Regions from separate parts of the Asanoa sp. NPDC049475 genome, predicted to be linked through region 3. Evidence: riboswitches for the same ligand, from Rfam matches in the RefSeq annotation. Region 3 holds a riboswitch; each other region holds the start of a gene.
What was found. Region 3 has a riboswitch for cobalamin ahead of AB0J88_RS17825 (VWA domain-containing protein). Riboswitches for the same ligand answer to the same signal wherever they lie in the genome.
Positions count from the first base shown of each region.

Region 1: it holds a riboswitch for cobalamin, as region 3 does, so the genes downstream of both, AB0J88_RS07790 (ribonucleoside-diphosphate reductase subunit alpha) here and AB0J88_RS17825 (VWA domain-containing protein) in region 3, are expected to answer to the same signal.
Region 2: it holds a riboswitch for cobalamin, as region 3 does, so the genes downstream of both, AB0J88_RS14805 (ABC transporter substrate-binding protein) here and AB0J88_RS17825 (VWA domain-containing protein) in region 3, are expected to answer to the same signal.

Region 1 covers NZ_JBFAPY010000002.1:338,403-347,966, forward strand. The annotation lists gene AB0J88_RS07730 (alpha/beta fold hydrolase) at 1-724, shown strand, start outside; gene AB0J88_RS07735 (alpha/beta hydrolase) at 819-1,157, opposite strand; partial or broken gene AB0J88_RS07740 (alpha/beta fold hydrolase) at 1,207-1,620, opposite strand; gene AB0J88_RS07745 (STAS domain-containing protein) at 1,509-1,868, opposite strand; gene AB0J88_RS07750 (ATP-binding protein) at 1,914-2,651, opposite strand; gene AB0J88_RS07755 (STAS domain-containing protein) at 2,673-3,083, opposite strand; gene AB0J88_RS07760 (hypothetical protein) at 3,320-3,556, shown strand; gene AB0J88_RS07765 (metal ABC transporter permease) at 3,563-4,399, opposite strand; gene AB0J88_RS07770 (ATP-binding cassette domain-containing protein) at 4,392-5,132, opposite strand; gene AB0J88_RS07775 (zinc ABC transporter substrate-binding protein) at 5,132-6,040, opposite strand; gene AB0J88_RS07780 (sulfite exporter TauE/SafE family protein) at 6,178-6,897, opposite strand; gene AB0J88_RS07785 (hypothetical protein) at 7,081-7,614, shown strand; cobalamin riboswitch at 7,681-7,888, shown strand; gene AB0J88_RS07790 (ribonucleoside-diphosphate reductase subunit alpha) at 8,004-9,564, shown strand, end outside.
Region 2 covers NZ_JBFAPY010000003.1:770,683-780,246, reverse strand. The annotation lists gene AB0J88_RS14815 (C39 family peptidase) at 1-471, opposite strand, end outside; gene AB0J88_RS14810 (M14 family zinc carboxypeptidase) at 648-2,519, shown strand; cobalamin riboswitch at 2,585-2,734, shown strand; gene AB0J88_RS14805 (ABC transporter substrate-binding protein) at 2,813-3,754, shown strand; gene AB0J88_RS14800 (iron ABC transporter permease) at 3,751-4,794, shown strand; gene AB0J88_RS14795 (ABC transporter ATP-binding protein) at 4,791-5,588, shown strand; gene AB0J88_RS14790 (hypothetical protein) at 5,633-6,211, shown strand; gene AB0J88_RS14785 (oxidoreductase) at 6,223-7,263, shown strand; gene AB0J88_RS14780 (hypothetical protein) at 7,260-7,889, shown strand; gene AB0J88_RS14775 (AAA family ATPase) at 7,886-9,564, opposite strand, start outside.
Region 3 covers NZ_JBFAPY010000004.1:487,391-496,954, forward strand. The annotation lists gene AB0J88_RS17815 (cobalt-precorrin-6A reductase) at 1-181, shown strand, start outside; gene cobN (cobaltochelatase subunit CobN) at 178-3,723, shown strand; cobalamin riboswitch at 3,815-3,989, shown strand; gene AB0J88_RS17825 (VWA domain-containing protein) at 4,027-5,955, shown strand; gene cobO (cob(I)yrinic acid a,c-diamide adenosyltransferase) at 5,962-6,576, shown strand; gene AB0J88_RS17835 (cobyrinate a,c-diamide synthase) at 6,570-7,904, shown strand; gene cobI (precorrin-2 C(20)-methyltransferase) at 7,895-8,608, shown strand; gene cobM (precorrin-4 C(11)-methyltransferase) at 8,605-9,405, shown strand; gene cbiE (precorrin-6y C5,15-methyltransferase (decarboxylating) subunit CbiE) at 9,398-9,564, shown strand, end outside.

The DNA.
Region 1 (9,564 bases), on a different contig from region 3:
CGACCTGCCCGGACACGGCGACTCGGGCCCGCCCGAGGGCGACTACTCGATCGGCGCCCATGCCACCGCCCTGCGTGACCTGCTCGTCTCGCTCGGAGTGCCGTCGGCGACGATCATCGGCCACAGCCTGGGCGGTGGCATCGCCCTTCAGTTCGCCTACCAGTTTCCCGAGCGGACCCAGCGGCTCGTGCTGATCAGCAGCGGTGGGCTCGGCCCGCAGCTCACCCCGGCGCTGCGGGCCACCACCCTGCCGGCCGCGGAGACCGTCGTCGCGGCGCTGGCGCGGATCCCACCCGCCCTGACCGAGCGGGTGTTGCCGGCACTGCCGGCGCTGATCGCCCGCCAGGACGCCACCTCCGTGGCGGCGGCCCTGCACGAGCTCACCGACGCCCGCCGGCGCCGTGCGTTCATCCGCACGGCCCGCACCGTGATCAACTGGCGGGGCCAGACCGTCAGCGCCATCCGGCACCTCAAGGTGTTGGGCGGGCTGCCGATCCTGGTGACGTGGGGGAGTGACGACCGAACCATCCCTCCGCAGCACCACCGGGCGATCGCGGCCGCGACACCCTCGCTGCACACCGCGGAGATCGCCGACGCGGGCCACTATCCACATGAGACGGCACCGGAGCGGCTGTTGCCGGCGATCCAGTCCTTCCTGAGCGCCACCAGGCCTTTCCGGTACTCCGAGGCCGACTGGCGCGACGTCGTCGATGCGGCCGCCTGACCCGCGGGCGGCCCCGGCCGACCGGGACGGGTTCACGAGCGCCTGGACGCGCGTGCGGGGGATGCGGCCGCACGCGCGCCGACGCTCCGGCGCGCTATGCGCCCCCCATATGCCGGAGCAAGCTGGCGGCGACCCGGTCCGCGGCCTCCTCGGGCAGCCAATGGGACACGCCTTCGAACACCTCGAACCGGTAGGGGCCCCGCACGTGGCGCCCGCACCTCAGCGCTGCCGCCCGCGTCACGAACCGGTCACCGTCACTCCACACGAAGAGCGTCGGCACGTCGACGGGGCCGCCGCCGGCCTGCCGACGCTGGAGCGGGATGGCCCGGTACCAGGCGAGCGGCCCGCGCAGGGCGGACGGTTCCGCGGCCCGTGCGGCGTACCGCGACGCGTGGTCCCCGTCCAGCCCGGAGCGCCGCAGCAGCGCGTGCAACCTCGCCGCCGCCGCGGCGGGCGAGCGCGCGCTCGGGGAGGAAGGGGACCTGGAAGGCGGCGATGTAGGAGGACCGCAGCGCCTGTCCGCTGACGAACATCGCCCTGCGCAGCGCCGCGGGGTGCGGCACCGAAAGGCAGGCCACCGACAGCAGGCGGTCCGGGTGGCGGGCCGCCACCTGCCAGGCCACGGAGGCGCCCAGGTCGTGCCTGACCAGGTGGAACCGCTCCGCACCGGCCGCGTAGCCCAGCGCCAACACGTCGTCGGCGAGTGGGTGCGACGCGTACGCCGACCGGGCATCGGTGACGGTGAACGTGAGCCCGTCGTTGGCGAACCGCTCCAGCTCCGTGGTCAGGTGGTCTCCTCCAGCGACTCGGCCAGTTCCCGCATGAGGCCAAGCTGTCCGGTGACCGCCAGGACGCGTCGGACGATCGGCCGCGGGTTGGCGATCGCGAACCCGCATCCGTTGGCGCGCACGGCGAGTCGCAGTCGCACCAGGGCGGCGACGCCGCCACAGTCCATGAAGGTCAGTCGCGACAGGTCGAGGGTGACCTGCTGGAGACCGTTGTCCACCGCCTGGCTCGCGACGAGGTCGAAGAACGCCTCCGCTACGTCGAAGTCGAGCTCTCCGCCCACGACGACGCGCAGGGTGGCTCCCGCCCGGTCGAAGTTCACGACCAGGGGATCGGTGCCAGCCAGGGGTTCGTCCATCAGGATCCAAGTTACATGCTCGCCGACAAGTAACTGGACAACGGCCTAGGCACGCAGCGCGGCCCAGACGACCTTGCCGCCGTCGGTGGGGAGCCAGCCCCACCGGTCGGCCGTCACGTTGATCAGCGGAATCCCGCGTCCCGACCCGGTGTCCGTGGCGTCCGGCATCGCACGGGTCGTCGGCGGTGCGGTGCTTCCGTCCTCGACCGCGATGAGCAGGTAGCGGCTCCGGTAGGACAACCGCAGCGACATGGTGGTGTTCGCGTGCCGGGAGGCGTTCGAGACGAGCTCGGAGACGACGACGCAGGCCGCCGGGAACAGATGCTCGAGCTCCCAGCGCAGGCAGGCGTCAGTGGTGACGGTGCGGGCATGTCGGGCGGCGCCGGCCACGGGCGGAAGAAACTCGCGTACGGTCGGCGACGCCCCACCATCGCGGGCCACCGCCAAGGCTTCACCGGTCGTCGCCAGCAACGGAAAAGTGCGGCCGGCACCGAGCCGGTTGATCGCGTCGCTCACCACACCCCGGGACGCGGCGACCGCGAAGGGCACACCGGGCCAGATGCTCGCCTGACGTGCGACAGCCGGAACGACGGCCAGCGCCGCCTCCTCCACGACCGTGATCTCGAACAGTTCGAGGATCAGTGCCTTCGGCTCGTCGACCAGGCATTTCAACAGCACCCTGCGCAGCCCGGGTGCCGCCGGCCCGTCGAAGGGCCCGGACGCTGAGACGACCGTCGCCTCGGGGAGTTTGTCGATCCGGCAGTCGAGTCCCTGGTGCTTCATGATGGTATGAGTGTGCCCGCGCTAGGCCTGGATTAACATACCGAGCCCGGCCGCCCGCAGCGTCCGACTGACGGTCCTGGTGGCATTGCGGATCTGGAACGGGGCCCCTCGGGCGTGGGCGATCCGGAACGCGCCCGCGACCACCGCGACGCCGGCGGTGTCGATGAACGGCGCCCGCCGCAGGTCGATCGCGCAGCCGCTGTGACACCGGCGTGCGTACAGCTCGAGCGGCGACCTGAGCTGCCGCGCGGTGTCGTGGTCGATCTCACCGCGCACCTCGACGCGGGTCCAGCCACCCTCGGTCGTGCCGGTGATGTCGAGGTCGCCGAGCGGCTCGTCCGCGTCCTGGGTGGGCCATGGCGGCACCACGTCGCTCAGCAGCGCTTTCCGCAACCAGGTCAGGCTCTGGTGCAGGAGCCGGGAGACGTGCATCTGCGACAGTCCGGTCTCGCCGCGATCTCGATCTGGCTGTGGTTGCCGAAGAACCGCAACGTGAGAATCCGCTGCGCTCCCGACCTCGCCCTGGTCGATTCGCATCTGGCGGCGCCGGGCACCATCCGGGCGATCGTCGCGATCCGGGACGCGCAGCCGCGGCTGGTCGTCGCGATGCCGGGGCAGGACGGGCACGATCAGGCTCTGGCGGCTCTGCCGCGGGCGCCGACGGGTTCTTGCCGAAGGCACGTGAGCCGGAGGACGTCGCGCCGATGCTGCGGACGGTGCTTGACGGCTGGTCCGTGTTCCCGACCGACCTGAGGTCGACGGTGCTGGGCCTCGGCGAGCCGCGCTCCTGCTGGTCCCCCTTCTGCCGGGACCACAAGCTGATAGGCCCGCTGGTCAACGCGCGCGCGACGACCTACATCGCCGGCGCGGTGGTCGTGGGCGTCCCGGTGATGGTGGTCCTCTAGTCCAGCTCAGGCTTCCCGGGCCACGGTGCGGCGGGCGCCGATGATGCGACAGGCCACGTAGATCAGGAACGAGATCGTCGTGACGTACGGGCTGATCGGGATCGTGCTGCCCAGCGCGAGCAGGATCCCGCCGACCACCGAGCCCACCGCGAACACCACGCTGAGCGCCGTGACCAGCACCGGGGACGCGGTGACCCGCATCGCGGCGGCGGCCGGGGTGCAGACGACGCTGAGCACCAGCAGCGCGCCGACGATCTGCACCGACATCGCGACCGTCAGGCCCAGCAACACCATGAAGACCGACGACAGGGCAGCCACGGGTACGCCGCGCGCCGCGGCCTGTTCCGGATCCGTGCTCGCGAACGCCAGCGGCCGCCACACCACCACGAGGCCGATCAGCACCACGGCCGAGGTGACCAGCAGCCACGACAGCTGCGGCGTGTCGACCGCGACGATCTGGCCCGTCAGCAACCCGAACTTGTTCGCCGACCGTCCCTTGTAGAGAGCCAGGAACAGCACACCCAGGCCGAGCCCGAACGGCATCAGCACGCCGATGGCCGAGTTGCGGTCGCGCGCCCGGCTGCCCAGCAGCCCGATCACCAGCGCCGCCAGGATCGATCCGGTCAGCGAGCCCAGCACCACGTTGGCGCCGAACAGCAGCGCGCCGGACGCCCCGGCGAACGACAGCTCGCTGATGCTGTGCACGGCGAACGGCATGTCGCGCATCATCACGAACACGCTGATCAGGCCACCGACCAGGCCCAGCACGGCGCCGGCGGCGATCGAGTTGTGCACGAGCGCCAGCAGCTGCCCGTAGTCGGCGAAGTTGAAGATCTCACTCATGGTGCGCCTGCGGGATGCCGGCGACCAGGATCCGGTCCTTGACGGTGACGACCTCGACCGGCACGCCGTACAGGTCGGACAGGGTCTGCGACGTGAACACCTCGTCGACCGTGCCGACCCGGAACCGGCCGCCGGCAAGGTAGAGCACGCGGTCCACATAGGGCAGCACCGGGTTGATCTCGTGCGTCACGAACAGCACCGCGGTGCCGGCCTCCCGGCGGCGCCGGTCGACCAGGGCCGTGACGGTGCGCTGGCTGCGCAGGTCGAGCGAGAGCAGCGGCTCGTCACAGAGCAACAGTCGCGGGCCGGCGACGAGCGCCTGCGCGACGCGTACCCGCTGCTGCTCCCCGCCCGACAGCAGACCGACCGGCCGGTCCGCGAGCTCGGCCGCGTCGACCGCCTCCAGGGCGGCGGCGATCCGGGCGGCCCGCCCGGCGGACCGGCCAAAGCCCCAACGGTGTCCGTCGAGACCTTGGCCGACCACGTCGCGGGCGCGCAGCGGCGTCAGGGGGAGGATCCGGCGCTGCTGCGGCACGTACCCGATGCCGTCGGTCACCCGAACCGTGCCTTCCGACAGCGGCTGGAGCCCGAGGATCGCGCGCACCAGGCTCGTCTTGCCGGAGCCGTTGGCGCCCAGGACCGCGACGAACTCGCCGGGGGAGACCCGCAGCGAGAGCCCGGACCACAGGTGCCGCGACCCGTAGGCGAGACCGGCGTCGACGAGCTCCAGCATCAGCGCAGCGCGGTCTCGATGGCGGACAGGTTGCCGGTCATCCAGGTCAGGTAGTCCTTGCCGGCCGGCAGCGTCTCGGTCACCGGGACCACGTCGACCCGGTGGTCCTTCGCGGCCGCCAGCACCTTCTCGGTCTCGGGGCCGGAGGTCTGCTCGTTGTAGGCGAGCAGCTGGACCTGCTTGCCGGCGAACAGGTCGAGGGTCTCCTGGAGCACGGCGGCCGGGACGTCGGTGCCCTCCTCGATCGCCTCGCTGAACTCCTCGGGCGTCTTGTTGGCAAGTCCGCACGCTTCGAGCAGGTAGAGCGGCACGGGCTCGGTGATGGCCACGCCGGCGCCGCCGTGCGCGTCCCGGATCGCCGCCGACCGCTGCTCCATCCCCGCGAGCTTCTGCTTGAACGCGGTCGCGTTGTCGCTGAAGGTCGTGGCGTTGCCCGGGTCGGCCTTCGACAGCGCGGTGACCAGCTGGTCGGCGAGCTTGCTCATGCTCGGCAGGTCGTACCAGACGTGCTCGTTGAGCTCTTCGCCCCCGGTGGCGGTCCGGCCGGAGATGGTGACGGCGTTGAGCACCGTCGCGTCGCTGCCGGCCGACTCGAGCATCGTGTCGACGAAGTCGTCGTAGCCGCCGCCGTTCTCGATGACGACGTCGGCCTTGGAGAGGTCGAGCTGGGTGCGGGTGTTGGCCTCGTACGAGTGCGGGTCCGCCGACGGGTCGCTGATGATCGAGGTGATGGTGGCCTTGTCGCCGGCGATCTGCTTGGCGATGTCGCCGTAGACGTTGGTGGAGGCGACGACGGACACGCCGGCCGGGGCCGCGGTCGCTTGGTCCGACGACGAGCCGCACCCCACCCCAAGCACAGCGACCGACAGCAGGGCGGCACCGAGGAGAGCCGCGCGTTCATGACGCATGAGCGGCGCCACCTTCCTTGTTGAAAACGAGATTCATTACAGGAAGGAAGCTAGGTGAGGGCGTACGGACGGCACAAGAGACCTGAGAGTGATTTCCGTCAATTTATGGCGGTATCGTGATATCCGCATACCCGCACTCACCGAAGCGCGCTGACGCCCATCCCGACCGCGGCGGCGACGAGCACGACGTCGACGAGCACCGCGAACCGTCGCGGGCTCACGTCCCGCAGAATCCGCCGCGCGACGAACGACCCGGCGAGCAGGGCGGTGCCGATGACGAGACCGCGGGCGAGAACATCGGCCCCGAGTGCCCCGGCGCCCTGGAACGTCGCGAGCTTGCCGGCGTAGAGCAGCAGGGCGCTGGCCGCCTCGGAGCCGAGGAAGGCGCCACCGGTCAGCCCGTACGCGGTGAAGATCGGGACGCTCAGCGGCCCGGTGGACAGGACCAGGCCGGTCAGAAACCCCACGACCGCGCCGGCGACCGCCAGGTGCCACAGGCGCACGCGCGCCCGCACCGCGACCCGACGCAGCGGCACCATTGCGACGAAGAACGCGGCGAGGCACGCGTCCATCAGTCGCGGTGGGACGGTCAGCAGGGTCTGCGCGCCGAGCACGGCGGCGGGAATGCCGGGCAACGCGTACGCGACCACGGGCGGCCACTCGATCCGGCCCCACCAGGCGGCCACGCGGCCGACGTTGCCCATGACCGCGGCCACGGCCATGACGGGCACGGCGACCCGCGGGCCGTAGCAGATGACCAGCGGTGGCAGCAGGATCATCGAGGACCCGGTGCCGACAACACCGCCGAGGACGCCGGCCACGAGGGCGAGCGCGAAGAGCAGGACATGGACGAGCACGCGCGGGACCACCTCACTCCGGTGCGGGCGCACCGGACGGGGATCCTCAAGGCTTTTGTCCCTTTAGATGACCGCGCCCGGTCGGGTGGGGCACGGTGGCGCCGCTCGGACCAGGCGTGCCGCAACGGACACCGGAACCCTAGGCGCTGTCGTTGATCATCTTAGCGCCATATCGTCGTACGCGTGGCGATCGCGTTCGAGCTGGTGGTGAACTTCGGCTCCGAAGGCGATGCGGCGCGTGCGGCCTGCGACCTGGCCCGCTCTGCCGCGGCCATCCCCGTCGGGGAGCGCACCATCCGGCTGCACGAACCGCTCCTCGCATCGACCGCCGGCAGCGACGGCGGTTCCTACCTGGAGCTGAGCGTCCTGCCCGTTGGTGTGGGCTGGGGCGTCGTGCTGGATCGCGGGCACGAGCCGGTGCGGCTCTCGGCCGCCGAGCTCACCACCCTCGGCCGCGCCCTCTATGACCTGCTCGCCACGTTCTCCGGCTACCAGGCGGCCAAGGTCGGATGGGATCCGGAGTGGCAAATCGACCTGGCGGAGCTGCGACAAGACTGGGCCGACGAGCTCGCGACCGGCGACCCCACCTTGTCAGGCCTGGTGCTCGCCGAGGCGGTCCTCGCGGACCTGCGCGGCCGCCGCTTCGTGCCTTTTAGCCCCGGCTTTCGGTGGATTCCGTACCTCGGCGAGCTGTCCTCGACCTTGACGGCCGGTTGAGCGACACACATCACGCGACACGCCGGCACACCATCTGGTGTTGGTGTTTCGGCCCGGCACCCATATATGGTGTTGATCGCAGCTGGTTCGGCCGTCCTTAGCGGAGGGTCGAGGCAACAGGGAACCCGGTGCGAACCCGGGACTGCCCCGCAGCGGTGAGTGGGAACGACCGCCGTCAACGAAGCACTGGGCCTCGGCCTGGGAAGCGACGGCCAGTAGGAGCGTGCACCAGCGCCCACGAGTCCGAAGACCTGCCAGCGCGCCGCACGCCGCCCGGCGTGTGGCGGTCGAAGGCCGCGTGGGACGGCCGACGCCTGCACCGGGCCCGGAGTTCGCACGGGGCCGGTGGCGTCCCCCTGCGCGTCCGCCGAGGTCGTGAGGAGGGGGACATGACGGTCACCCAGGAGAAGGCACCTGCCGCCGTGCCGGAGCAGCGGCGGCACGCGATGCGGGTACGCAAGCGCAACGGCGACCTCGAGGCGGTCGACGTCAACAAGATTGTCCGGGCGGTCGAGCTGTGGGTAGGTGACCTCGACGAGGTCGACCCGCTGCGGGTCGCGACCAAGACGATCAGCGGCTTGTACGACGGTGCCACCACCGCCGAGCTCGACAAGCTGTCGATCCAGACCGCGGCCGAGCTGATCGGTGAAGAGCCGCAGTACTCGCGCCTGGCCGCACGTCTGTTGGCGGCCTACGTCGACAAGGAGGTCCGCGGCCAGGGTGTCGCGAGCTTCAGCCAGTCGATCCGTTACGCGTACGACCTGGGCCTGATCGGTGACGAGACCGCGGCCTTCGTGGCCCGCAACGCCCGCAAGCTCGACGACGCCGTCGACCCCGACGGTGACCGGCGCTTCGAGTACTTCGGCCTGCGCACGGTGGCCGACCGCTACCTGCTGCGCCACCCGCAGACCCGGCTCGTGGTCGAGACACCGCAGTACTGGCTCCTGCGCGTCGCATGTGGACTGTCGACCAACCCGGCCGAGGCCATCGCCTTCTACCGGCTCATGTCCAGCCTCGCCTACCTACCCAGCTCGCCCACCCTCTTCAACTCCGGCACCCGGCACACCCAGATGTCGAGCTGCTTCCTGGTCGACTCGCCGCGTGACGAGCTCGACTCGATCTACGAGCGCTACCACCAGGTCGCGAAGCTGTCGAAGTTCTCCGGCGGCATCGGCATCTCGTGGTCGCGGATCCGCGGCCGGGGCGCGCTCATCCGGGGCACCAACGGCAGGTCCAACGGCATCGTGCCGTTCCTCAAGACCCTCGACGCGGGTGTCGCCGCCGTCAACCAGGGCGGCCGCCGCAAGGGCGCGGCCTGCGTCTACCTCGAGCCGTGGCACCCCGACGTCGAGGAGTTCCTGGAGCTCCGCGACAACACCGGCGAGGACTCGCGGCGTACGCACAACCTCAACCTGGCCAACTGGATCCCCGACGAGTTCATGCGCCGCGTCGAGGCCGACGAGGACTGGTCGCTGATCGACCCGTCCGACGCGCCGGAGCTGCCCGACCTGTTCGGGGAGGCGTTCGACGAGGCGTACCGCGCCGCCGAGAAGAAGGCGGTCAGGACCGTCAAGGCGCGCGACCTGTACGGGCGGATGATGCGCACCCTCGCGCAGACCGGCAACGGCTGGATGACGTTCAAGGACCCGTCGAACAGGCTGTCCAACCAGACCGGCGCGCCGGGCAACACCATCCACCTCTCGAACCTGTGCACCGAGATCCTCGAGGTCAACTCCGACGACGAGACCGCGGTCTGCAACCTGGGCTCGATCAACCTCGGTGCGCACCTCGGCGCGGACGGCGTCGACTGGGACAAGCTGCGCGCGACCGTGCGTACCGCCGTGGTGTTCCTGGACCGGGTCATCGACATCAACTACTACCCGTCGACGCAGGCGGCAACGTCGAACCCGCGCTGGCGGCCCGTCGGGCTCGGGCTGATGGGCCTGCAGG
Region 2 (9,564 bases), on a different contig from region 3:
GATGTCCTCGTCGCCGGAGGCCCAGCGGCCCATCACGTACCACGGGGTCTGGTTTCCGGTGTTGTACGTGCCCTGCATCTCCACCTGGATCCAGGTGCCGCGCGGCGTCTCGGCGTTCCACGAGGCGATGAGCTCGCTCGCGTCGAACCCGACGTCGCGCTTCGGCGAGGTCCAGGTGGCGTAGTTCCAGCTGCGGGTCACGCCGGTGTGCGGGTCGGTGTAATCGGTCGTCCCCTGTGGACGCAGGATGGTCACGCCACCCTGCAGACCCGGAACGCCGGGAATGCCCGGCAAGGCCAGGGTGCCCTGGTGCGTGCCGGTACGCCAGTCGCGATAGGTCGACCAGCCCTGGTACGTGATCTGCTCGTCATGGACGGGCACTGAGGTGGCGGCGCCGGCCGGTGCCGCGAACCCGGCAATCAAGGCAACCGCGCCGAAAACCGCGACGGCCGCCCGCGCTGATGCGTTCATGGCTGTCACTATCGCTGCTGAAAGGAAGTTTCACCAGACCGCGATGCGCTGGAATTCATTGCCGGCGGGATGATCGACCTGGCATGGTCACGCACAAAGACCCATATTGATATGACCATGAATCGGGTGGTGAGGTTCGACCAACGTTCCTCCACCTACCCCCATGGAGGTCATGCATGGCCATCCCTCTGGGCCGGCGCCGCGCGCTGACCGCACTGGTCAGCTCCGCGATCGTCGGCCTGCTAGTCGCCTCGGCGAACCCGGTCGCGGCGAAACCGGCGCCCGGCGGTCTCGGCGCCGCCGCCGCGCCGTCGGTCGAGTACCGCGTTCTCGGCCCGAAGACCCTGGCCGAGCGCAACGCCGTCGCCCGCACCGGTGCCGCCATCGACTATGTCGAGCACGGCGTACTCAACGTCACCGCCACCGCCGCCGAGGCCGCGGCCATCGGGCGGCTCGGCTTCAAGCTGGAACGGGTGACGGCACCCGCGACCAGTGGTGGGCCGTCGACGCTGGCTTTCCCGCCCGCGGACTCCAACTACCACGACTACGCCGAGCTGACGGCAGTGGTCAACCAGGTCGTCGCGGACCACCCGTCGATCGCCCGCAAGCTGTCGATCGGCAGCTCGTACGAGGGCCGCGACCTGATGCTGATCAAGATCTCCGACAACGTCAACCTCGACGAGGCCGAGCCGGAGATCCTGTTCAACCACCAGCAGCACGCGCGTGAGCATCTGACCGTCGAGATGGCCATCTACCTGCTCAACCTGTTCACCGACAACTACGGCTCGGACTCCCGGATCACCAACCTCGTCAACAGCCGGGAGATCTGGATCGTGCCGACCGTCAACCCCGACGGCAGCGAGTACGACATCGCCACCGGCTCCTACCGCAGTTGGCGCAAGAACCGGCAGCCCAACTCCGGCTCGTCCAATGTGGGCACCGACCTCAACCGCAACTGGAGCTACCAGTGGGGTTGCTGCGGCGGTTCGTCCGGCACGACCAGCTCGGAGACCTACCGCGGCCCGTCGGCGTTCAGCGCCCCGGAGACCCAAGGCCTGCGCGACTTCGTCAACAGCCGGGTCGTAGGCGGCCAGCAGCAGATCAAGGCCAACATCGACTTCCACACGTACTCGCAGCTGGTGCTCTGGCCGTACGGCTACACGACCGCGAACACCGCGACCGGCATGACCGCGGACCAGTACAACACCTTCGCGACCCTCGGGCAGCAGATGGCGGCGACCAACGGCTACACACCGGAGCAGTCGTCCGACCTCTACATCGCCGACGGCACGAGCATCGACTGGATGTGGGCGGCCCACAACATCTGGGCTTACACGTTCGAGATGTACCCGGGGTCGGCCAGCGGCGGCGGCTTCTACCCGCCCGACGAGGTGATCCCGGCGCAGACCAGCCGCAACCGGGAAGCCGTGCTCATGTTGCTGGAGGCCGCGGACTGTCCGTACCGAATCATCGGCAAGGAGGCGCAGTACTGCGGCGGCGGTGGCGGCACGACCGTCTACTCCGACACCTTCGAGACGGCCACTGGCTGGACTACCAACCCGTCCGGCACCGACACCGCGACCAGCGGTCAGTGGGTGCGCGGTGACCCGGCGGCCACCACCTCGAGCGGTGCCAAGCAGCTCGGCACCACCGTCAGCGGCAGCAACGACCTGGTCACCGGCGCGTCGGCCGGCAGCGCCGCGGGCGACTTCGACGTCGACGGCGGCCTGACCAGCGTCCGCTCGCCGGCGATCACCCTGCCCGCCAGCGGCACGCTGACGCTGAGCCTGTCGTGGTACCTCGCGCACGGCTCGAACTCGTCGTCGGCTGACTTCTTCCGGGTCAGCGTGGTCCACAACGGCGGCACGACGGCCGTCTTCACGCAGGCCGGCGCGGCCGCCAACCGCAACGGTGCGTGGGCGGTCGCGAACGCCAACCTGTCCGCGTACGCCGGGCAGTCGGTCCGGATCCTGATCGAGGCGACCGATGCCTCGACCGCTTCGCTCGTCGAGGCCGGCGTCGACGACGTCCGGATCACCCAGAGCTGAGCATCGACGTCACCGGCGTCCCGCGTTCGAGCGCGGGGCGCCGGTGACGCGACTAACGGCGGCGTAACAGTCCTGCCGACCATGGTGACCTGTGCGTTACCGTGCTCCCGACCCCACGCAGCGAAGCCGGTGTGAACCCGGCGCTGTCCCGCAACTGTGATGCCCCTTTTTCCGGGGGACAAGCCAGGTCGCCTGCCAAGGTCGCGAACCAGCGCTCTCGAGGAAGGGCGCCTCGCGGGCCGGGCGAACCCCCTGTCGGCGAAGCACCAGACCTCGACCGACAGGAGGCTCTGATGCGATATCCGGCCCGTTTCGTCGCCGTCGCCCTCGGCGCGGCCCTCGCGCTCGCCGGCTGCGGGTCCGGCGGTGGCACCGAGAACGGCGGCACCCCGCCGAACACGAACGTCAGCGCTACCCCGGACTTCCCCGTCACCGTCGGCGACCTCACCGTGGCCGCCAAGCCCACCAAGATCGTGGCGCTGTCGCCGACCGCGACCGAGGTGCTCTTCGCGATCGGTGCCGGCCCGCAGGTGAAGGCCGTCGACGACCAGTCGAACTTCCCGGCCGACGCGCCCAAGTCGAAGCTGTCGGCGTTCCAGCCCAACGCGGAGGCGATCGCCGAGCAGAACCCCGACCTGGTCGTGCTCTCCAACGACATGAACAACGTGGTCGCACAGCTCACCCAGCTCAAGATCCCGGTGTACGTGGCCCCGGCCGGCAAGACGCTCGACGACACGTACCAGCAGATCACCGACATCGGCGCGCTGACCGGCAACCGCCCGGCCGCCGAGGATCTCGCCAAGCGGATGCGCGAGGACGTCGACAAGCTGGTCGCTGACGTGCCGAAGCGCGCGACCAAGCTGACGTACTACTACGAGCTCGGGCCGGAGCTCTACTCGCTGACCTCCAAGACCTTCGTCGGCTCGCTGTTCGCCCAGCTCGGCCTCGAGAACGTGGCGGACCCGGCGGACGCCGACGGCAGCAAGGGCGGCTACCCGCAGCTCTCGGCCGAGTCGCTGGTCAAGGCCGACCCTGACCTGATCTTCCTGGCCGACACGGTGTGCTGCCAGCAGAACGCCGACACGGTCAAGGCCCGGCCCGGCTGGTCCGGCATCACCGCGGTGAAGAGCGGGCAGATCGTCGGGCTCAACGACGACATCGCCTCGCGCTGGGGACCGCGCACCGTCGACCTGCTCCGGCAGATCGTCGACGCCGTCTCGAAGGTGCCGGCCTGAAAACCAGCAAACTCCCCGGCGTACGGTGGCCGTGGCTGCTCGGCGGCGTTGTCGCCGTGGTCGTCGCGGCCATCGCCGGGTTGGCGTTCGGCCCGGTCTCGCTGCCGCCCGGTGGGGTCGCGGCCGAGCTGCTGGACCTGATCCCGGGCGTCGACATCCACAGCGGACTTTCGGAGCGCGACGCGGCGATCGTGCTCCAGCTCCGGCTGCCCCGGGTCGTGCTCGCGCTGCTCGTGGGCGCGATGCTGTCGCTGGCCGGCGGCTGCTACCAGGGCGCGTTCCGCAACCCGCTGGCCGACCCGTACCTGTTGGGCGCGGCGGCCGGCGCCGGACTCGCGGTCACCGCCGTGGTCGCGCTGCGCGGCGCCGACCTGGGCTCGCTGCCGCCCAGCGTGCCGCTGGCGGCGTTCGCCGGTGCGCTGATCGCGGTCGCGCTCACCTATCTGCTCGGCGTCGCCGGCCGGGACCGCACCCCGGCGTCGCTGATCCTGGCCGGTGTCGCCGTGTCAGCGTTCCTCGCGGCCGGGCAGACCTACCTGATGCAGCGCAACGCCGACGACATCCGGGCGATCTACTCGTGGCTGCTCGGGCGGCTGGCCACCAACGGCTGGCACGAGGTGCGGCTGCTGCTGCCGTACGCGGTGGTCACGACTGTCGTGGTGCTGGCCTTGCGCCGCGAGCTCGACGTGCTCTCGGTCGGCGACGACGAGGCGAGCGGCCTCGGCCTGCACCCGCAGCGGTCGCGCTACATCCTGATCGCGGCGGCTTCGCTCGGCACGGCCGCGGCGGTCTCGGTGTCCGGGCTGATCGGGTTCGTCGGCATCGTCGTGCCGCACATCGTGCGAATGCTGGCCGGCAGCAGCTACCGGGCGATCCTGCCACTGTCGATGCTGTTCGGCGCCGCCTTCCTGACCCTCGCGGACCTGGCCGGGCGCACCTTCGCCGCACCCGCCGAGATCCCCATCGGCGTGGTCACCGCTTTCGTCGGCGGGCCGTTCTTCGTGCTCGTGCTGCGCACCGCCAAGCGGGTGATCACATGAGCGTCATCTCGGTTCGCGACCTGCACGTCACCCTGGGCAGGGCGCCGATCCTGCGTGGGGTCGACCTCACCGTCGCGGCGGGGGAATGGGTCGCGGTGATCGGGCCGAACGGCGCGGGCAAGTCGACGTTGCTGCGGGCGATCGGCGGCCTGCTGCCCGCCGGGGGCGCGGTTTCCCTGATGGGTACGCCCATCGAACGCCTGCGGCGCCGGGCTCGAGCCCGGACCGTGGCCACCGTCGCGCAGTCGCCGGTCGTACCCCCGGGGATGTCGGTCTTCGACTACGTGCTGCTCGGCCGCACGCCGTTCGTGTCGCTGCTCGGCCGGGAGTCCGCTGCTGACCTGGCCGCGGTGACGGCGCTGCTGGATCGCTTGGACCTGACCGGGTTCGCCGACCGCGAGCTCGACACCCTCTCCGGCGGCGAGCGGCAGCGGGTGTTCCTGGCGCGGGCACTGGCCCAGGAGCCGTCGCTGCTGCTGCTCGACGAGCCGACCAGCGCGCTCGACATCGGCCACCAGCAGGAGGTGCTGGAGCTCGTCGACACCCTGCGCCGCGACCAGGGCTTGACGGTGCTGGCGACGATGCACGACCTCTCGATCGCGGGCGGCTACGCGGACCGGCTGGTGCTGCTCGCCGAAGGCCTCGTGGTCGCCGCCGGCACCCCGCGCGAGGTGCTGACCGAGGAGATCCTGTCGCGCTTCTACCGGGCCAAGGTCCGAGTCGTGGACGGCGTCGACGGGCCGCTCGTCGTACCCGTCCGTTCGGTCAGCGCAGACTGGCCGAGCGGTTCTTAGGTATTCGCCATAATCGACGGCTTTCGTGATTACCGTCGGGGTTTGTGAGCGTTCTTACGCACCGCACCGCATGGGTGCCCAGCGACGACCACACCCCTCGTAGCGACGCCGCCGAACTGGCGGCCGCGTGGGTGCTCGAACAGGCCCGAGCCCACGCCCTCCAGCCCGTCCTGCGCGACCCCGGCAAGGTTGGCAATCCTGGACGAGGCCATGCCGTGCTCGCCTACCTTCCCGACTACGACGACGTGCACCACTCGCTCCAAGCCGCCCGCCACGGCGCTTTCGCCGCGGTGGAGTCGTGCGCACACCCGCTGATCGGCTGGGCGATGGCGACCGGCGCCGTCGACCTGACGACCGGACAGATCACTGTGGACAGCCGCAGTGAGACCCTGAAGGAGGCCATCGAACGCATCCACTTCTTCGACAACAACGGCTGGACGCGCGGCTTCGGTGCCGACAGCGCCAAGCGCATCCTCGCCGACCTGCCGCCGCCCGACCGTGACAAGGACCTGCTCCTCGGCAGCCTCTGTGCGCTCGGCTCGCGCGGCCGGGCGCTCGAGCGTCTGGGGGAGCTGGCTCAGCGGGTGTGGAAGAAGATATCCACAGGTGCTGATCCAGGGTAAGTTCGGTCGGCATGTGGATGCGGAAAGCGTCGATGGCCGCCGTCTCACTGGGCGTGCTGGCCGTCTCGGCGGGGTTCACCCATACCCCGTCACCGTCCTGGGACCTCTCGCCGACCGACAGCACCGCGCGGCTGCGCGGCCTCTCCGTGGTCAGTGCGGCCACGGTCTGGGCCAGCGGCAGTGGCGGGACCGTGCTGCGCACGGTCAACGGCGGCCGCACGTGGTCGTCGGTCGGCCCCGCGGCGGCCGTCGAGCTGGAGCTTCGTGACATCGAGGCGTTCGACGCACGGCAGGCGGTCGCGCTCTCGATCGGCACCGGCGAGGACTCCCGCGTCTACCGCACGTCCGACGGCGGCCGCACCTGGACGGAGGCGTTCCGCAACACCGACCCTGCTGCCTTCTACGACTGCCTGACCTTCCTCGACGAACGGCACGGTCTGGCCCTGTCGGACCCGGTCGACGGCAAGTTCCGCATCCTGGCCACCAGCGACGCGGGTCGCTCGTGGTCGGTGCTGCCGTCGGCCGGGATGCCGGCAGCCCTGCCGGGCGAGTTCGCGTTCGCGGCCAGCGGCACGTGCCTGGTCGCGTCCGGCGGGCGTGCCTACTTCGCCACGGGCGGCGGCGCGACCGCGCGGGTGTTCCGAAGCGACGACCTGGGTCGCACCTGGAGGGTCTCGGAGACGCCGGTGCCGAGCGGGCCTTCGGCGGGCATCTACTCGCTGGCGTTCCGCGACCGCGACCACGGAGTGGCAGTCGGCGGCGACTACGCGACTCCTGCTGCCGCCCCCGACGGCGCGGCCGTCACCCGCGACGGCGGCCGCACCTGGACGCGGGCCGCGGAGGAGCCGGGCGAGTACCGCTCGGGCGCGGCCTGGATGACCCGCCTGGGGCCGGTGCTGGCGGTCGGCCCGACGGGCAGCGACATCTCCTACGACGGCGGCCGCAATTGGTCTCCGTTCGACGGCGGCAGCTTCGACGCGGTCGAGTGTGCCGGGTTGGCGGTCTGCTACGCGTCGGGCGAGCAGGGCCGGATCGCTAGATTGCGTTGGTGACCATCGCCGCGGCCGACATCCTCGAACAGCTCGACGGGACCGACTTTCCCGATCTCGACAACGGCTACTACTACCCGGTCGACGTGCGCCTGCACGCCTTCCGTGACGATCGCCGCTGGGCGCTGGTGATCGAGACGGTCGGCTACTCGCCCCGGGTCGGCAACCTCGAAGACGTCCTGCACGTCTTCGGCAACTGCCTGACCCAGGGCGAGCCGGGCATGGACAACGCCGACTTCCTCGAACGCGTCGACAACTGGGACGAGATCGAGGACGTCGACGAGCCGGAGACGTACGCCGGCGGTCCGCTGGTCGTTCGCGGCACGGCGATCGAGCTCGGCGCGGCCCGGGGTGCCGAACTCGTCGACGTGTTCCGGCTGTTGACGCCCGCCCACCGGGAGGCGTTGCTCGCCGACGAGGCCGAGCTGCGCCGCCGGATCCCGGCCGACCTGCCCGAGATCCTTCGGCTCGACGAGTGGCGCCAGCCGGTCGACGACGAGCTGCCGAGCGAGTGCGCGACGTTCCAGCAGCTCGCCGAGGTGCTGGCGACCGGCGACGCGACCCGTTATCGGCCGTCGCCGGTGCCCAACACCCACTGGACGCACTGGCCGGAGGCCGGCACGCTCTAGTCGGTCAGCACCGCCGGGAGCGCTGCGGTGTGCAGGACCGCCAGGCGGCTGACCGCTCGGGTGAGCACCACGTAGAGGCGGTGCAGGCCGCGGGGCTCGGCCGCCACGATGGCGGCCGGTTCGACGACGACCACATGGTCGTACTCGAGGCCCTTGACGACCGAAGCCGGCACGACGGTGACCCGCGCTTCGGACTCCACGTCGTCGGCGGTCGCGTTCTCGATGCCGGCTTTGGTCAGCGCTGCGCGGAGGCCGTCCACCGCGGCGTCGGCCGTGATCACACCGACCGAGCCGTCGTGCCGCAGCGCGTCCCGGACCTCGTCGACCGTCGCCGCGGCGAGGTCGGCCACGTGCTCGATCGTCAGCCCGCCGTCGTGACGCAGCGAGCGGGCCGCCGGCACGTCGACCGCCAGCGCGGGCAGCAGGCGGTTGGCGAACGCGACGACGGCCGCCGGCACGCGGAAGCCGATGGTCAGCGGGACCACCTCGGCGTCCGGCTTGCCGAGGTGGCGCAGCGTGTCGCGCCAGTCGGCGGCGGCCCACGGCGCGGTGCCCTGGGCGAGGTCGCCGAGCAGGGTGATCGAGCCGTGCTCGCTGCGCCGGGCGATCGCGCGGGCCTGCATCGCCGACAGGTCCTGCGCCTCGTCGACGACGACGTGGCCGAAGCTCGGGCGCCGTTCGATCAGGCCTGCGGCCTCGTCGATCAGCACCAGGTCGGCGGTGGTCCACTTGGCGGCCTTGAGCGACCGGGGTGCCGCCGGCCAGCGGATCAGCTCGCGCTCGTCGTCGGTCAACACCCCCGCCGGCGGTTCGGTGAGGATCTCCGCGACCAGGCCCTCCGGCGTCACCGCGGGCCAGACCTGGTCGAGGAAGTCGGTGACCTGCTTGGCCTTGCCCATCCGGCGCAGCCAGGCGTCGTTGGGCGAGTCACCGCGGCGCGCCTCGGACTGGCGTTGCAGCAGGCTGACCACGCGTGCCCGGATCCGTTCGCGGGCGGTGCCGTAGGGCAGGTTCTCGGCGCGCACGTCGTCGACCAGGCGGCGCAGAACTTCGGCACCGATCCGCCAGCGGTACGAGCCGTCGGGCACCGTCATCGGCTCGACGTCGCCGCCGATGTGGGCGTCCAGGGCGGTGGCCAGGACGGCGGCCATCCGGGCGTCGTGCTTGACCGTCGCGGCGGCCGGGGAGTCCTCGGCGCGCACCCGGACGGCCGCGATCAGGTCGTCGACCGTCGCCTGCTCGACCTCGACCTCGCCGAGCGCCGGCAGCACCGCGGAGATGTAGGACAGGAACGCCCGGTTCGGCCCGACGACCAGCACGCCGGACCGGCGCAGCCGCTCCCGATGCAGGTAGAGCAGGTAGGCGGCGCGGTGCAGGCCGACCGCGGTCTTTCCGGTGCCGGGAGCGCCCTGCACGCAGATCGAGACGTCCAGGTCGGCCCGGACCAGTTCGTCCTGCTCGGGTTGGATCGTGGCGACGATGTCACGCATCGGCCCGACGCGGGGCCGCTCGATCTCGGCGGTCAGGATCCGGCTGGCGGTGCCGAGCTCCTCACCCCGGTCAAGGTGCTCGTCCTCGAAGCTGGTCAGCAGCCCGGCGGCGAACCCGAACCGGCGCCGCACGGCGATGCCCTGCGGTTCCTTGGCGCTGGCCCGGTAGAAGGCGCGGGACACCG
Region 3 (9,564 bases):
GATCGACGTCGTGGTGGCCAAGGACAGCGGAGGCGACGCCACCCGGGCCAAGCTCGACGCCGCCCGCGAGCGCGGCATCCCGGTCATCCTGGTCGACCGTCCGCGCGCCGCCGCGATGCCGACCGTCCACACACCCGAAGCGGCCGCGGCGTGGGTGCGCGAACTACTCTCCGACGCGTGACGTTCGTACTGCTCTCGACCGCCGACACCGACCTCCTCGCCGCGAGCTCCGCCGACGCGGACTGGCGCGTGGCGAACCCCGCCCGGCTGACCGTCGACGACCTGTCAGCACTGCTCGACGGCGCCGCCGGTGTCGTGGTGCGCCTGCTCGGCGGGCGCCGCACCTGGCCCGAGGGGCTTGACGCGGTGCTCGCGGCGGGCCTGCCGGTGGTCGCCGTCGGCGGCGAGGCCGTGCCGGACGCCGAGCTCACCGCGCTGTCCACGGTGCCGGCCGGGGTGGTCGCCGACGCACAGCGCTACCTGGTCGCCGGCGGGCCGGCGAACCTGCTCCAGCTGCACCGCTTCCTCGCGGACACGCTGCTGATGGCCGGCGAGGGCTTCGAGGCGCCGGTCGAGTTCCCGGCGTACGGTCGCCACGGCGCTGTCGCGGAGCAGAACGGCCCGACGATCGGCATCGTCTTCTACCGGGCGCACGCCCTGGCCGGCAACACCGCGTTCGTCGACACGCTCGCCGAGGAGGTCGCGAAGGCCGGTGGCACACCGATGCCCGTCTACGCGGCCTCCCTGCGCTCCGCCGAGACCGGCCTGTTCGACCTGCTCGAGGGCTGCGACGCGCTGATCGTGACGATGCTCGCGGCCGGTGGCACCAACGCGGCGGACGCGTCCGCGGGCGGCGACGACGAGGCCTGGTCGGTGGAGGCCCTGGCCGCGCTCGACGTGCCGGTGCTGCAGGGGCTGTGCCTGACCACGACCCGCGAGGCGTGGGACCGCAGCGACGCGGCGCTGACCCCGATGGACGCCGCGATGCAGGTGGCCATCCCCGAGTTCGACGGCCGACTGATCACCGTGCCGTTCTCGTTCAAGGAGCCCGGCCCGGACGGCGTCCCGATCTACCTCGCGGACCCCGAGCGGGCCGCCCGGGTGGCCGGGATCGCACTCCGGCACGCCCGGCTCCGCACGATCCCCAACCAGGACAAGCGACTGGCGATCGTCCTCTCGTCGTACCCGACCAAGCACTCCCGGGTCGGCAACGCGGTCGGCCTCGACACCCCGGCATCGGCCGTGGCCCTCCTGGCAAAGCTCAAGGACGCCGGCTACGACGTGGGGGACGTCCCGACCGACGGCGACACCCTGATCCACACGCTGATCGCGGCCGGCGGGCACGACGTCGAGTGGCTCACCGAGGAACAGCTCGCGGCGGCCCCGATCCGGGTGCCGGGGGCCACCTATCGCGAGTGGTTCGCGCGGGTGCCGCAGAGCCTCAAGGACGCGATGACCGAGCATTGGGGTACGCCGCCCGGTGAGCTCTACGTCGACGACGACGAGATCGTGCTGGCCGCGCTGCGCTACGGCAACGTCACGCTGATGATCCAGCCGCCGCGTGGCTTCGGCGAGAACCCGATCGCCATATACCACGACCCGGACCTGCCGCCCTCGCACCACTACCTCGCCGCGTACCGCTGGCTGGACTCCAATGTGGACGCCGTCGTCCACCTCGGCAAGCACGGCACGCTGGAGTGGCTGCCCGGCAAGGGGCTGGGACTGTCGAACGAGTGCGCGCCGGACGCCGTCCTTGCCGACCTGCCGTTGGTCTACCCGTTCGTCGTCAACGACCCCGGCGAGGGCACCCAGGCCAAGCGGCGCGGCCACGCCACGATCGTCGACCACCTGGTGCCGCCGATGGCGCGAGCCGACACGTACGGCGACATGGCCAAGCTCGAACAGCTGCTCGACGAGTACGCGACCGTCGCCGCGCTCGACCCGGCCAAGGTGCCGACGTTGCGCGCGCAGATCTGGACGCTGATCCACGCCGCCGAGCTCCACCACGACCTGCACGTGGACGAGCAGCCCGGTGACGACGACTTCGACGACTTCGTCCTGCACGTCGACGGGTACCTCTGCGAGATCAAGGACTCGCTGATCCGGGACGGCCTGCACATCCTGGGCGCGCCGCCGGCCGGTGAGGCGCGGGTCAACATGGTCCTGGCCATCCTGCGTGCCCGCCAGGTCTGGGGTGGCCGCCGTGGCGCGCTGCCCGGCCTGCGCGAGGCGCTCGGCGCCCATCTCGGCCTGGACGACACCGCGTTGGAGAGCGACGAACTCGAGGACGTCGCCCGCCGCCTCGTGCTCGCCATGGAGGCGGCGGACTGGGCACCAGAGAAGGTCGAGGAGGCCGCGACCGCGACCCTCGGCAGCGCCCCGGCCCGGGTCGTCGACGTGCTGCGGTTCGGCGCCACCGAGGTGGTGCCCCGGCTCGCGGCGACCACCGACGAGCTCACGGCCGTGGCGCACGCCCTCGACGGCGGTTACGTCGCGGCCGGTCCGTCCGGCTCACCCACCCGCGGCCTCGTCAACGTGCTGCCGACCGGCCGCAACTTCTACTCGGTCGACCCGAAGGCGATCCCCTCTCGCAACGCGTGGGACGTGGGCCGCGCACTGGCCGACTCGCTGCTGGCCCGGCACCGGGAGGACACCGGGACCTGGCCGGCGCTGGTGGGGCTGACCGTGTGGGGCACCAGCGCGATGCGCACCCAGGGCGACGACATCGCCGAGGTGCTCGCGCTGATCGGCGTGCGCCCGGTCTGGGACGACGCGTCGCGCCGGGTCAACGGCTTCGAGATCGTGCCCCGCGAAGAGCTCCGGAGGCCTCGCGTCGACGTGACGGTGCGCATCTCCGGCTTCTTCCGGGACGCCTTCCCGCATGTGATCGCCCTGCTCGACGACGCGATCGCCGCGGTGGCCGAGCTCGACGAGCCCGACAACTTCGTGCGGGCGCACGCCCTCGCCGACCAGGTGGAGCACGGCGACTGGCGGCGGGCCACCACCCGGATCTTCGGTTCCAGGCCGGGCGCGTACGGTGCCGGCCTGTTGCCCTTGATCGATGCCCGGAACTGGCGTGACGACCGCGACCTGGCCGAGGTGTACGCGGTCTGGGGCGGCTACGCCTACGGGCGCGGGCTGGACGGGCGGGCGGCGCGCGGCGACCTCGAGACGGTCTACCGGCGGATGGCCGTGGCAGCCAAGAACGTCGACACCCGCGAGCACGACATCGCCGACTCCGACGACTACTTCCAGTACCACGGCGGCATGGTGGCGATGGTCCGGTCCCTGCGGGGCACCGACCCGGCGGCGTACATCGGCGACTCGCACCGCCCTGACCACGTGCGCACCCGGTCGCTGGCGGAGGAGACCAAGCGGGTGTTCCGGGCACGCGTGGTCAACCCGCGCTGGATCGAGGCGATGCGCCGGCACGGCTACAAGGGCGCGTTCGAGCTCGCGGCGACGGTCGACTACCTCTTCGGGTACGACGCGACGGCCGGCGTGGTCGACGACTGGATGTACGAGAAGCTCGCCGCCGCGTACGTGCTCGACCCGTCCGTGCGCGAGTTCCTCGACAAGTCGAATCCGTGGGCGCTGCGCGGCATCACCGAGCGGCTGCTGGAGGCGGCGGAGCGGGGTCTCTGGGCCGCGCCCGACCCGGAGACCATCGACGCGTTGCGCGCCGAGTACCTCCGGACGGAAGGTGACCTCGAAGGGTCTTGAACCCGGGTTGCGACGTCCGTAGGACCAGGCGCCTGGAGGAGCACAGCAGGGGCGTGATTCCCCTCCCTTTGACGCGGGCCCGTTCGGTGGGTCAGCATGTTGGGCGAGCGGTGCGGAGGAACCCGGTGCGATTCCGGGGCGGTCCCGCCACTGTCACCGGGTAGCAAACCCTCACCTGATGGTCACGGCCCATTGCGGGTTGGAAGGCCGAGGGGGACGCGTCGATCCGGGAGCCAGGACACTCGGCCGCTCGCCGTAGAACCATCGCGGGCGTGGACACCCGCGGAAGGGATTGAGCGCGCCATGAGTTCCGCGTACCCGTTCTCCGCCGTGGTCGGCCTGGCCGACCTGCGCCTGGCCCTGCTGCTCAACGCCGTCTCGCCGGTCATCGGCGGGGTGCTCGTGCGCGGCGAGAAGGGCACCGCGAAGTCGACGATGGTGCGTGCCCTGGCCGCACTGCTGCCCGACATCGCGGTGGTGCCCGGCTGCCGGTTCGCCTGTGATCCGGCCGCGCCCGACCCGTCGTGCCCCGACGGCCCGCACACCGGGGTGACCGCGTCCGTGCGCAGGTCGCGCCTGGTCGAGCTGCCAGTCGGGGCCACCGAGGACCGGGTCGTCGGCACGCTCGACGTGCAGCGGATCCTGACCGAGGGCACCAAGGCGTACGAGCCGGGACTGCTGGCCGCCGCGCACCGCGGAGCGCTCTACGTCGACGAGGTCAACCTGCTCCCGGACCACCTGGTCGACCTGCTGCTCGACGCCGCCGCGATGGGCCAGGCGTTCGTGGAGCGCGACGGCGTCTCGCTCCGGCACGCCGCCCGGTTCCTGCTGGTCGGCACGATGAACCCCGAGGAGGGTGAGCCGCGCCCGCAGCTCGTCGACCGGTTCGGCCTGGTGGTCGAGGTGGGTGCGCCGACCGCGCCCGGTGAGCGGGCCGAGGTGGTTCGGCGGCGGCTGGCCTTCGAGGCCGACCCCGAGGGCTTCGCGGCCCGGTTCGCCGACGAGGACGCGACCACCGCCGAGCGGATCGTCGCGGCGCGGGCGCGGCTGCCGAAGGTGACGCTGCCGGACGCCGCGCTGGACCGGATCGCCCGGATCTGCCTGGCGTACGGGGTCGACGGGCTGCGCGCCGACATCGTCATCGCGCGCACCGCCGTGGCGCTGGCCGCCTGGCGGGAACGGTCGATGGTCGCCGACTCCGACATCGACGACGCGGCCCGGTTGGCCCTGCCGCACCGGCGGCGGCGCGACCCGTTCGACCCGCCGGGCGCGGACCAGCGGGCCCTGGACGACGCGCTGGACCAGGCGGGCGCCTCGGATCCCGACGAGGATCCGGGCAATGCCGACGGTCCCGGTCCCGACAATCCGCCGCCGGACGACGGTGGCCCTGGTGGTGGCGACGCGACCGCCGCACCCGATGCCGAGGACCGGCCGGGCGGCCCCAAGGCCACTCCCCCGCCGCCGGCCGCCGCGCCGGTCGGCACCGCCTACCGGACCCGGACCCTGACCGCCCGCTCGCGTGGCCGCTACGGCCACAGTGGACGGCGGTCGCCGGCCTACGCGGCGCGCGGCCGGGTCGCCGGCTCGCGGGCTCCGCGCGGCCGGATCGGCGCCGTCCACCTGCCGGACAGCGTGCTCGCCGCCGCCCGCGACCACCGCGGCGGGCGGATCGCGGTCCGTCAGTCCCACCTGCGCGAGGCTGTCCACATCGGACGTGAGGCGAACCTCGTGCTGTTCGTCGTCGACGCGTCCGGCTCCATGGCCGCCCGCGCGCGGATGGCCGCCGTCAAGAGCGCCGTGCTCTCGTTGCTGCGCGACGCGTACCAGCGCCGGGACACGGTGGGAATGATCACCTTCCGCGACACCGAGGCCACCACGGTGCTGCGCCCGACGGCCAGCCACGAGGTGGGGGTGCGGCGGCTGGCCGACCTGCGCACGGGTGGACGCACGCCGCTCGCCGCCGGGCTCACCGCCGCCGCCCGCACGCTGGCCGGGGAACGCCGCCGCGACCCGCTTCGCCGACCGCTGCTGGTCGTGGTCACCGACGGTCGCTACACGCGCGGCCCCGACCCGCGCACCGTGGCACCGGCGCTGGCCGGAGTGCCGAGCGTGGTCGTCGACTGCGAGAGCGGCCCGGTCCGGCTCGGCATGGCGCGCACACTGGCGGGCGCACTGGACGCCGAGTACCTTCCGCTCGCGGCGCTGTCCGCGGCCACCCTGAGGGCGGTGTGAAGCGCCATGCCACAGGGCAAGGTGGAGCGCGTACCCGATGACGGCCTGACCACCCGCGAACGCCGCAGGCAGCCGTTGCTGGCCGTGCACACGGGCACCGGCAAGGGCAAGTCGACGGCCGCCTTCGGGATGGCGCTGCGGGCCTGGAACGCGGGCTGGCCGATCGTGGTCTTCCAGTTCGTGAAGAGCCCCAAGTGGCGGGTCGGCGAGGAGACCGCGCTCAAGGCGCTCGGGGAGCACCACGTGAACACCGGCGGCGGCGCTCCCGTGACCTGGCACAAGATGGGCGAGGGCTGGTCGTGGCTGGCCCGGCCGGGCGACGAGCGCGACCACGCGGCGGAGGCGGCCGAGGGCTGGGCACAGGTCAAGCGCGACCTGGCCGAGGAGCGTTACCGGTTCTACGTGCTCGACGAGTTCACGTACCCGATGAAGTGGGGTTGGGTCGACGTCGACGAGGTCGTGGCGACGCTGCGCGGGCGGCCCGGCAACCAGCACGTGCTGGTCACCGGCCGGGACGCGGCGCCCGCGCTGGTCGACGCGGCGGACCTGGTCACCGAGATGACCAAGGTCAAGCACCCGATGGACGCCGGCCGCAAGGGACAGCAGGGCATCGAGTGGTAGCCACCCCACGGATCGTGGTGGCCGCACCGGCATCCGGGCACGGCAAGACGACCGTCGCCGGCGGGTTGCTGGCGGCGTTCGCGGCCCGGGGCCGGAGCGTCGCCGGCTTCAAGGTCGGCCCGGACTACATCGATCCCGGATACCACGCGCTGGCCAGCGGCCGGCCGGGGCGCAACCTCGACCCGGTCATGGTCGGCACGGAGCGGATCGCGCCGCTGTTCGCCCACGGCGCGGCCGGCGCCGACCTCGCGGTCGTCGAGGGCGTCATGGGGCTGTACGACGGGCGCGCGCACGCCGGCGAGCACGGCTCGACCGCGCAGGTGGCCAAGCTGTTGCGGGCGCCGGTGCTGCTCGTGGTCGACGGTTCGGCGGTCGGCCGGTCGGTGGCCGCGCTGGTGCACGGCTTCCGCAGCTTCGACCCCACGCTGCGGCTGGCCGGGGTGGTGCTCAACAAGGTGGGCTCCGACCGGCACGAGGCGATCCTGCGCGAGGCCGTGGAGGAGACCGGCACGCCGGTGTTGGGTGTGCTGCGCCGCTCCGACGCGGTCGCCGCGCCGTCGCGGCATCTCGGCCTGGTGCCGGTCGTGGAGCGCCGCGCCGAGGCGACCGCCGCCATGGCCGCGCTGGCCGATCTGATCGCGTCCAGTGTGGACCTCAACGAGGTGGCGGCCGCGGCCGCCACCGCACCGCCGCTCGCGGTGTCGCCCTGGGAGCCGCCTGTCGTCCCGACCTCGCGCCGGCCGGTGGTGGCGGTGGCCGGCGGCCCGGCGTTCAGCTTCGGCTACGCCGAGACCACCGAGCTGCTGACGGCGGCCGGCGCCGAGGTCGTCGCGGTCGACCCGCTGCACGACGAGGCCCTGCCGCCCGGCACGGCGGCCCTGGTCGTCGGCGGCGGCTTCCCCGAGGTGTACGCGGCCGAGCTGTCGGCCAACGGACCCCTGCGGTCGGCCGTGGCCGCCCTCGCCGCGGCAAGTGCGCCGATCGTGGCCGAGTGCGCCGGCCTGCTCTGGCTGGCCCGCAGCCTCGACGGCGCCCCGATGTGCGGCGTGCTGCCCACCGACGCCGCGATGACCGGCCGGCTCACCCTCGGCTATCGCGACGCCGTGGCCATCTCGCCGAGCTGGCTCGCGCCGATCGGCACGCGGGTCACCGGGCACGAGTTCCACCGGACGGCAACCAGCCCCGCGGCGGGCGAGTCCCCGGCGTGGGCCTGGCGCGGTCAGCCGGCCGACGGCTTCGTGGCGGGCAACGTGCACGCCTCCTATCTGCACCTGCACTGGGCGGGCACGCCCGAGATCGCGGAACGGCTGGTGGCGGCATGCGCCTGATCGGAGTCGGCGTCGGGCCCGGTGATCCGGAGCTGATGACGCTCAAGGGGGTACGCGCGCTGGCCACCGCCGGACGGGTCTTCGTGCCCGTGCTGGACGCCGCCGACGTCGGACGGGCGGAGGCGACCGTGCGGGCGCACGCCGCGCACGACCGGATCGAGCGGCTCGTGTTCGCGCTCAACGAGCGGGAGGACGCCGGACGGCGCGAGCACCACTGGGACGCGGCCGGGCGCCGGGTGGCCGACTGGCTGCGGGAGACCGGCGGCACCGCCGCGTTCGCGACGATCGGCGACCCCAACGTGTACGCCACCTTCGGCTACCTGGCGGAGACCGTACGCGCCCTGATCCCGTCGGTCGAGCTCGAGACCGTGCCGGGCATCACCGCGATGCAGGCGCTGGCCGCCGCGGCCGGACGCCCGCTGGTCGAGGGCGGCGAGGAGCTGGTGCTGCTGCCGATGGCCCGCGGCGACCTGGAGCCGCTGCACGCGGCGCTGGCCCGCGACGCCACCGTGGTCGTCTACAAGGGAGGCCGGCACATGGCGGCGATCGCCGAGGCGGCCGCCGGGCGGGGCGCCGTCGTCGGCAGCCACCTCGGGCTGCGCGACGAGAAGGTGCGGCCGCTGGACGCGGTCGACGGGCCGTTGCCGTACCTGGCGACGGTGCTGATCCCGGCCCTGCGCGCACGACGTGGAGGAAAACTGTGACGGGTCGCGTGACCTTCGTCGGCGCCGGCCCGGGCGCCGCGGACCTGATGACGCTGCGCGCGGCCCGCCGGCTGGCCGAGGCCGACGTGGTGGTGTGGGCCTCCAGCCTGGTCGCCGCCGAGGTGCTCGAACACGTCCGGCCGGGCGCCGAGGTGGTCGACTCGGCGGCCGTGCCGCTGGAGGCCGTGGTGGAGATCTATCACCGCGCGGCGGCCGAGGGCCTGCACGTGGTGCGGCTGCACTCGGGCGACCCGAGCCTGTGGGGCGCGGTGGCCGAGCAGCTCGACGCCTGCGCCGACCTCGACCTGACGACCGAGATCGTGCCGGGCGTCTCCGCGTTCGCCGCGGTCGCCGCCGCCGCGGGCCGGGAGCTGACCGTGCCGGAGGTGGCCCAGTCGGTGATCCTGACCCGGCTGGAGGGCGGCAAGACGCCGATGCCGTCGGGCGAGCGGATCGCGGACTTCGCGCGGCACGGCACGACGATGGCGGTGTTCCTGTCGGCGGCGCGGGCCAAGCAGCTGGCCGAGCACCTGTTGAGCGGTGGCTACGCCCCCGAGACCCCGGTCGTGATCGGCTCCCGGGTGAGCTGGCCGGACGAGCTGCTGGCCTGGTGCACGATCGAGACGCTGGCCGAGACGGTGCGGGCGCACAAGCTGTGGAAGCACACGCTGTTCCTCGTGGGTCCGGCGCTGTCGGCGTCGGGCACGCGCAGCCACCTGTACCACCCGGGCCACTTCCACGGGCATCGCAAGGCCGAGCGCACGGCCCGCACGGAGCTGAAAGCCCGACATGCCTGACGTCACCGTGTACGGATACGACGGCGGCCCCCTGCCTTCGTCGGTCGCGGACGCCACCCTGCTCGTCGGCGGGGCACGGCACCTCGACGGCATCGCGTCCGAGGCGGAGCACGTCGTGATGGGCTCCGTCGCCGCCGCCGTCGAGCGCATCTCGGTCCA